DNA from 2 places in the Streptomyces sp. NPDC024555 genome. Region 1 is predicted to be linked to the other one. Evidence: predicted binding sites of a transcription regulator. Region 1 holds the regulator's gene; the other holds the start of a gene.
What was found. The regulator HrcA, encoded in region 1, represses chaperone genes, less so after heat shock. The targets are predictions, from matches to a motif close to TTNGCACTCNGNNNNNCNGAGTGCNAA.
Positions count from the first base shown of each region.

Region 2: the regulator HrcA is predicted to act here: its motif matches at 3,081-3,107, upstream of groL (chaperonin GroEL).

Region 1 covers NZ_JBVHKV010000011.1:296,590-301,068, reverse strand. The annotation lists gene hemW (radical SAM family heme chaperone HemW) at 1-976, shown strand, start outside; gene ACZ4FH_RS21175 (DUF3097 domain-containing protein) at 1,013-1,834, opposite strand; gene ACZ4FH_RS21170 (MBL fold metallo-hydrolase) at 1,905-2,636, opposite strand; gene hrcA (heat-inducible transcriptional repressor HrcA) at 2,822-3,838, shown strand; gene dnaJ (molecular chaperone DnaJ) at 3,839-4,479, shown strand, end outside.
Region 2 covers NZ_JBVHKV010000013.1:231,714-236,192, reverse strand. The annotation lists gene ACZ4FH_RS23985 (CocE/NonD family hydrolase) at 1-221, opposite strand, end outside; gene ACZ4FH_RS23980 (TetR/AcrR family transcriptional regulator) at 357-1,190, shown strand; gene groL (chaperonin GroEL) at 1,294-2,919, opposite strand; gene ACZ4FH_RS23970 (cold-shock protein) at 3,281-3,487, opposite strand; gene ACZ4FH_RS23965 (MoaD/ThiS family protein) at 3,924-4,202, opposite strand; gene thrC (threonine synthase) at 4,242-4,479, opposite strand, start outside.

The DNA of each region.
Region 1 (4,479 bases):
CGACCCCCGGCAGGTCCGTACGGTCTTCGTCGGCGGCGGCACCCCGACCCTGCTGGCCGCGGCCGACCTGGTGCGGATGCTGGCCGCGATCCGGGAGGAGTTCGGACTCGCGGACGACGCGGAGATCACCACCGAGGCCAACCCCGAGTCGGTCGGCCCCGCCTACCTCGCCGAACTGCGCGGGGGCGGCTTCAACCGGATCTCCTTCGGCATGCAGAGCGCCAAGCAGCACGTCCTGAAGATCCTCGACCGCACCCACACCCCCGGCAGGCCCGAGGCGTGCGTCGCCGAGGCCAGGGCTGCCGGCTTCGACCACATCAACCTCGACCTGATCTACGGCACGCCCGGCGAGTCCGACGACGACTGGCGCGCCTCCCTCGACGCGGCGATCGGCGCCGGTCCCGACCACGTCTCGGCGTACGCGCTGATCGTGGAGGAGGGCACCCAGCTGGCCCGCCGGATCAGGCGCGGCGAGATCCCCATGACGGACGACGACGCCCACGCCGACCGCTATCTCATCGCCGACGAGGTGCTGGCCGCTGCGGGCTACTCCTGGTACGAGGTGTCGAACTGGTCCCGGACGCCCGAGGGCCGCTGTCTGCACAACGAGCTGTACTGGCGCGGGGCCGACTGGTGGGGCGCCGGTCCAGGCGCCCACAGCCACGTCGGCGGGGTGCGCTGGTGGAACGTGAAGCACCCCGGGGCGTACGCGCAGGCGCTGGCCGAGGGGCGCTCGCCCGGCGCGGGCCGCGAGATCCTCTCCGACGAGGACCGGCGCGTCGAGCGGATCCTGCTGGAGCTCCGCCTCGTCGACGGCTGCCCGCTCTCCCTGCTCGCCCCGGCCGGACTCGCCGCGGCCGCCCGCGCCGTGGCCGACGGCCTGCTGGAGCCGGGACCGTACGGCGAGGGGCGCGCGGTGCTCACCCTGCGCGGGAGGCTCCTGGCGGACGCGGTGGTACGGGACCTGGTGGACTGAGCCCCCGGGGCCCGGCGGACGCTCCCCGGCCCCGCCCTACTCGGCGGGGGCGGTCACGAAATCGATGAGATGCTCCACCCGCCCCAGCAGCTCCGGCTCCAGGTCCTTGTACGAGCGAACCTTCGACAGGATGTGCTGCCAGGCCGCGCCCGTGTTCTCCGGCCAGCCCAGCGCCCGGCAGACGCCCGTCTTCCAGTCCTGGCCGCGCGGGACCCGCGGCCAGCCGGGGATGCCCAGCGACGACGGCTTCACCGCCTCCCAGACGTCGATGTACGGATGGCCGACCACCAGCACGTTCCCGTCGGTCACCCGGGCCGCGATACGGGACTCCTTGGAGCCCGGGACCAGATGGTCGACCAGGACCCCGAGCCGGGCGTCGGGCGCCGGCCCGAACGCGTCGACGATCGCGGGCAGGTCGTCGATGCCCTCCAGGTACTCGACGACCACGCCCTCGATCCGCAGGTCGTCGCCCCAGACCCGCTCCACCAGTTCGGCGTCGTGCCGGCCCTCCACGTAGATCCGGCCGGCGCGCGCCACCCGTGCCCGCGCGCCGGGCACCGCGACCGAGCCCGAGGCCGTGCGCGCGGGACGCACCGGCCCCCCGGCCGCCGGGCGCACCAGCGTGACCACGCGCCCCTCCAGCAGGAAGCCGCGCGGGGCCATCGGGAAGACCCGGTGCTTGCCGAACCGGTCCTCCAGGGTGACGGTCGGCCCCTCGGCGGTCTTCTCGCAGCGGATCACCGCACCGCAGAAGCCGGTGGCGACCTCCTCCACGACCAGATCGGGATCCGCGGGCACCTCGGGCACGGGGGCGGACCGCTTCCACGGCGGGGTCAGGTCCGGCTGGTAGCTGCGCATCGCACGACGATAAGCGGCGGGCGGTCCGCGGTCCCGCCTTTCGGCTCCACGCCGGGCCCGCCCATCGGAATCACGCCGGGTGCGGCACGCCGAAGCGCCGGGCCAGTTCGTCCCGCTGGGCCCGGACGAACGCGGCGTCCACCACGGCCCCGTGCCCCGGCACGTACCGGGCCTCCTCGCCGCCCAGCTCCAGCAGCCGGTCCAGGGAGGCCGGCCAGCGCGCGGGGACGGCGTCCGGGCCCGCCTGCGGCTCGCCCGACTCCTCGACGAGATCGCCGCAGAACACGACCGGGGGAGACCCGGGCACCAGGACGGCCAGATCGTGGCCGCTGTGCGCCGCGCCGAGGTTCACCAGCAGCACCTCGCGCCCGCCGCCAAGATCGAGCACCGACTCGCCCCGCACCTCGTGCGCCGGGGCCACCAGCGCCTCGGCGGACTCGGCGGCGTCCCGCTCCGGCAGTCCGTGGGCCACGGCGTCGGCGCGCAGCTCCCCGGCCCCGGTCCGCAGCAGTGCGGCGGTGCCGGCCGCCCCGTACACCTGTGCCCCGGGGAACGCCGCGGTGCCGAGCACATGATCGAAATGGGGGTGGCTGAGTGCGATATGCGTCACCCTCCGGCCCAGCATCGCCTCTGCCTGGGCGCGCACTTCGGCGGCTTCGCGGAGTGACGAGCCGGTGTCGCAGAGCAGCACACCGTCGGCCCCGGCCACCAGGAGAACGGTCGCGTCCCACACCGGAAGGCGTCGCCGCCCCACCCCGTGTCCGAGCCGCTCCCAGCCGAAGTCTTCCCAAGAGGCGTCCATACCGCGACGCTATCGGCAACGACCTGCGCAGTCTCGGGGTAGCGTGGCCGGTCGCCCTTGCTAGGGGGCCACCCCGTCGCCGTACACTGACCGGGGCAGGGCTGGCACTCGTCCGCGCAGAGTGCCAGGGACGGACCCGGGATCGGCCCGAGAACGACCGAGGTACACAGCTGGAGGTGTGCGCGATGCTCAGCGAACGCAGACTCGAAGTGTTGCGCGCCATCGTCCAGGACTATGTCGGCACCGAGGAGCCCGTCGGCTCCAAGGCGCTCACCGAGCGGCACAAGCTGGGGGTCTCCCCGGCCACCGTGCGCAACGACATGGCGGTGCTGGAGGACGAGGGCTTCATCGCCCAGCCGCACACCAGCGCCGGGCGCATCCCGACGGACAAGGGCTACCGGCTCTTCGTCGACAAGCTCGCGGGCGTCAAGCCCCTGTCGTCGCCGGAGCGCCGCGCGATTCAGAACTTCCTCGACGGCGCGGTCGACCTCGACGACGTCGTGGGCCGCACCGTACGGCTGCTCGCGCAGCTGACCCGGCAGGTCGCCGTCGTGCAGTACCCCTCGCTGACCCGTTCGACGGTGCGGCACGTGGAGCTGCTCTCGCTGGCGCCCGCCCGGCTGATGCTCGTGCTCATCACGGACACCGGCCGGGTCGAACAGCGCATGGTGGACTGCCCCGCGCCCTTCGGCGAGACGTCCCTGGCGGATCTGCGGGCGCGGCTCAACAGCCGCGTCGTGGGCCGCCGTTTCGCGGACGTCCCGCAGCTGGTGCAGGACCTGCCGGAATCCTTCGAGAGCGAGGACCGGGGAACCGTGTCCACCGTGCTCTCGATCCTGCTCGAAACCCTCGTCGAGGAGACGGAGGAGCGGCTGATGATCGGCGGCACCTCCAACCTCACCCGCTTCGGACACGACTTCCCGGTGATGATCCGGCCGGTGCTGGAGGCACTGGAGGAGCAGGTCGTGCTGCTGAAGCTGCTCGGCGAGGCCAAGGACTCGGGCATGACCGTACGAATCGGGCATGAGAACGCCCACGAGGGGCTGAACTCCACGTCCGTCGTCGCGGTCGGCTACGGTTCGGGCGACGAGGCAGTCGCCAAACTCGGCGTGGTCGGACCGACCCGCATGGACTACCCCGGAACGATGGGAGCGGTACGCGCAGTGGCACGTTACGTCGGACAGATCCTGGCGGAGTCGTAAGTGGCCACGGACTACTACGCCGTACTCGGCGTGCGCCGCGACGCTTCCCAGGACGAGATCAAGAAGGCCTTCCGGAGACTCGCCCGCGAGCTGCACCCGGACGTGAACCCCGATCCGAAGACCCAGGAGCGGTTCAAGGAGATCAACGCCGCTTACGAGGTGCTGTCGGACGCCCAGAAGAAGCAGGTCTACGACCTGGGCGGCGACCCGCTCTCCGCCTCCGGCGGCGGCGGTGCGGGCGGCTTCGGACAGGGCGGCTTCGGCAACTTCTCCGACATCATGGACGCCTTCTTCGGCACGGCCTCGCAGCGCGGACCGCGCTCGCGCACCCGCCGCGGCCAGGACGCCATGATCCGGCTGGAGATCGACCTCGCCGAGGCGGCCTTCGGGACGACCAAGGACATCCAGGTCGACACCGCCGTCGTCTGCACCACGTGCAGCGGCGAGGGCGCGGCCCCCGGTACCTCCGCGCAGACCTGTGACATGTGCCGCGGCCGCGGTGAGGTCTCCCAGGTCACCCGGTCCTTCCTGGGCCAGGTCATGACCTCGCGCCCCTGCCCGCAGTGCCAGGGCTTCGGCACGGTCGTGCCGACCCCGTGCCCGGAGTGCGCCGGTGACGGCCGCATCCGCTCGCGGCGCAC
Region 2 (4,479 bases), on a different contig from region 1:
AGGGTGGGGAAGTCGCCCGCGTCCCGGGGGAAGTAGTGGTCGGTGACCAGCGCGCTGCCGTCGGCCGCCGGCACCGTCAGACCGGACTCCCGGGCGACCTTGTGGCGGGCGGCGGGCAGCCCCTTCCAAGTGGCCCGCATCAACCGCGCGGACAGCGGCGGCTTCGCCGACGGGGGCGCCCAGGAGGACTTCGGCCGGTCGGCATGCGCGGGTGTTGTCATCGTTCGCCTCCGTCGCTCACATCATTCTCGTACTGTGTACGAGAATAGCGGACGCGTCGACGCCCCGGATGATGGGGTACGGGCACGGCGGGACGGGACAGCCGTGCGAGGAACAAGGAAGGGAGCGGCGCGATCGTGAGCCGTACGGACGGGGCCGGGGAGCAGGAGGGCGGGAACGCCGCCCGGGGCGGGGGTGCCGCCCGGGGCGGGGGTGCCGCCCGGGGCGGGGGTGCCGCCCGGGGCGGGGGTGCCGCCCGGGGCGGGGGTGCCGCCCGTCACGGGGGCGTCGATCCCAGACAGCTCTGGCTCGCGCACGGCGGACCCCGGCGGGGGCGCCGGCCCGCCTTCAGCCGGGAGGCGATCACCGCGGCCGCCGTGGCCCTGGCGGACGCCGAGGGGATCGACGCCGTCACCATGCGGCGGGTCGCCGCCGAGGTCGGCGCGGGCGTCATGTCGCTCTACAGCTACGCGCCCGACAAGGAGACGCTGCTGGACCTGATGATCGACCACGTCGCCGGCGAACTGCCCGCGTCCGGCCCGCTCACCGGCGACTGGCGCGCCGACCTCAAGACCATCGGCCACCAACAACGCGCCCATATGCTCCGGCACCCCTGGCTGCCCGCCGCCGTGCAGGACCCCCGCACACCGGGCCCCCGCACGCTCGCCTTCCTGGAGCACGCGCTGGCCGCCCTGCGGCCCAGCGGGCTCGACGGGGCGGCGCGCCTGGAGGTCTTCGCCCAGCTCACCTCGTTCGTGGCGGCCCAGGTGGCCTTCGAGGTCGGTCAGGCACGGGTGGCCCGGGATCCCGGCCGGGCCGCCGCCGAAGCGCTCTATCTGGCCGAGGTCGCCGCCGACGGCAGCCATCCGGAACTGGCCGAGGCGCTGGCGACCGCCGGCCGGCCCGCCACCCCGGACGCCGTGTTCGACCGCTTCCTCACCCGTCTCGTCGACGGCCTCGACGCGGGCTGAGCCCGGACGCGCGGAAACACCGGACGCGCAAAGACACCGGCCCCCGGGGACGAGTCCCCGGGGGCCGGTGTCTGCGTACTGCTGGTCCGCTGATCCGTCAGGATCAGAAGTCCATGTCACCGCCCGGCATGCCGCCCGGGGCGCCCGCGGCAGCGGCCTTCTCCGGCTTGTCGGCGATGACGGCCTCGGTGGTGAGGAAGAGCGCGGCGATGGACGCGGCGTTCTGCAGGGCGGAGCGCGTGACCTTCGCCGGGTCGAGGATGCCCTCGGCGATCATGTCGACGTACTCGCCGGTCGCGGCGTTCAGACCGTGGCCGACGGCCAGGTTGCGCACCTTCTCGACGACGACGCCGCCCTCAAGACCACCGTTGACGGCGATCTGCTTCAGCGGGGCCTCCAGCGCCAGCTTGACGGCGTTGGCGCCGGTCGCCTCGTCACCCGAGAGCTCCAGCTTCTCGAAGACGGCCGAGGCCTGGAGCAGAGCCACGCCACCACCGGCGACGATGCCCTCCTCGACGGCGGCCTTGGCGTTGCGCACCGCGTCCTCGATGCGGTGCTTGCGCTCCTTGAGCTCGACCTCGGTGGCGGCACCGGCCTTGATGACGGCCACGCCGCCGGCCAGCTTCGCCAGACGCTCCTGGAGCTTCTCGCGGTCGTAGTCCGAGTCGGAGTTCTCGATCTCGGCACGGATCTGGTTGACGCGGCCCTGGACCTGGTCGCTGTCACCGGCGCCGTCGACGATCGTCGTCTCGTCCTTGGTGATGACGACCTTGCGGGCGCGGCCGAGCAGGTCGAGACCGGCGTTCTCCAGCTTGAGGCCGACCTCCTCGGAGATGACGGTGCCACCGGTGAGGATGGCGATGTCGCCGAGCATGGCCTTGCGGCGGTCACCGAAGCCCGGGGCCTTGACGGCGACGGACTTGAAGGTGCCACGGATCTTGTTGACGACCAGGGTCGACAGGGCCTCGCCCTCGACGTCCTCGGCGATGATCAGCAGCGGCTTGCCGGACTGCATGACCTTCTCCAGCAGCGGAAGGAGGTCCTTCACGTTGCTGACCTTGGAGTTGACGATCAGGATGTACGGGTCGTCCAGGGACGACTCCATGCGCTCCATGTCGGTGGCGAAGTACGCCGAGATGTAGCCCTTGTCGAAGCGCATACCCTCGGTGAGCTCCAGCTCCAGACCGAAGGTCTGGGACTCCTCGACGGTGATGACGCCTTCCTTGCCGACCTTGTCCATGGCCTCGGCGATGAGCTCGCCGATCTGGGTGTCGGCGGCGGAGATGGAGGCCGTCGAAGCGATCTGCTCCTTGGTCTCCACGTCCTTGGCCTGCTCCAGGAGGGCGGCGGAGACGGCCTCGACGGCCTTCTCGATGCCCCGCTTGAGAGCCATCGGGTTCGCACCCGCGGCCACGTTGCGCAGGCCCTCGCGGACGAGCGCCTGGGCGAGAACGGTGGCGGTGGTCGTACCGTCGCCGGCGACGTCGTCCGTCTTCTTGGCGACCTCCTTGACCAGCTCCGCACCGATCTTCTCGTACGGGTCCTCCAGCTCGATCTCCTTGGCGATGGACACACCATCGTTGGTGATCGTGGGGGCGCCCCACTTCTTCTCGAGGACGACGTTGCGACCCTTGGGGCCAAGGGTGACCTTGACGGCGTCGGCGAGCTGGTTCATGCCGCGCTCGAGACCGCGCCGGGCCTCCTCGTCGAACGCGATGATCTTGGCCATGTGAAGTGGTCCTCCCGGACAGGGGTGGATTGCTCCGGACCGAGTGGCGCCCGCGACGGACGGCCTGCGTGCCGGTGGTTCCTTGCCCCACCGGACCTGCGGGCCTCACCGGCCCGGTCCAAGTTCTGTCACTCTCACCTGGAGAGTGCTAAGCCCAATGATTAGCACTCGACCCCCTTGAGTGCAAGCGCCTCCCTCCGGAGTGTGGACAACCGGAGGGGCGGCCGGGGGCGACGGGAGGGGCGGCCGGGCAGGTGGACGCACACGCGCGGAGGGCCCGTACCCGGGGATGCTTCCCCTGGGTGCGGGCCCTCCGTGCCTGAGTGGCGTCGTTGACCGACTGCGTCGTGTCCGGCCGGGCTCAGCCGACGGCGAGCTTGACCATGTCCGCCTGCGGCCCCTTCTGGCCCTGCGAGATCTCGAACTCAACTCGCTGACCCTCTTCGAGGGTGCGGTACCCGTCCATCTGGATCGCGCTGTAGTGGACGAAAACATCCGCACCACCGTCGACCGCGATGAAGCCGTACCCCTTCTCCGCGTTGAACCACTTGACGGTGCCCTGAGCCATGCCTAACTCCCCTATTACTGGCCCTTTCACAGGACCGCACTTCGCGGACCCGGGTCAGAACCCACCCTCCGTCAGGAGAGGGTGCGTGCGCCGGAACGCGTCGACCGCGGCTGAATGTATCTGCCCAACTGCCCTCTGCAACAGGTCAATCGGACGAGAATTCTGAGCAGCCACGATCGCCCGAATACGGGGAATTCATAAGATTCCAGGGCAAGTCGGGCCAGGCAAAGGCCACTTATGGCGCAAGGTGCTCGAACACTTTGGCTGCATCTTGTCGTGGCCGGGCGCATTCTCGTATGCGGGCGGCACGGGCAGCGGAGGGGACTTCCCACACTCTACCGCGCTCAACCATGCAGAATTGCCCCCTCCGCTTCTCTCGCGGAGGGGGCAATTCTGGTGACGCGGTGGAGTCGGGCCGCCCGGAGCGGCCCGGGGATCAGCAGCCGCCGGCGACGGCCGGGATGATCGAGATGCCGGCGCCGTCCGGGGTGGCCGTGTCCAGGCCGCCCTCGAAGCGGACGTCGTCGTCGTTGACGTACACGTTCACGAAGCGGCGGAGCTTGCCCTGGTCGTCCAGGACGCGGGCGGCGATGCCCGGGTGGTTCTTCTCCAGGGACTCGATCACCTCGGAGAGGACGGCGCCCTCCGCGGGGACCTCGGCCTGGCCGCCGGTGTAGGTGCGGAGGATGGTGGGGATGCGGACCTTGACGCTCATGGTGTGCCCTTCCTGAAGTCTCGGGTGATCGAAAGCTACTCAGTTACCGGCGAGTCCGGCCGCGCGGAACGCGTCGAGGTTCGGCCGGATCGTGGCCGTCGCCTGAGAGGTCTCGGCCACCGCGTCCAGGGTCTTGAGGCCGTCCCCGGTGTTCAGGACCACGGTGGTGAGCGCCGGGTCGAGCAGGCCGTCCTCGATGAGCTTCTTCGTCACGCCGACGGTCACACCGCCCGCGGTCTCGGCGAAGATGCCCTCGGTGCGGGCCAGCAGCTTGATC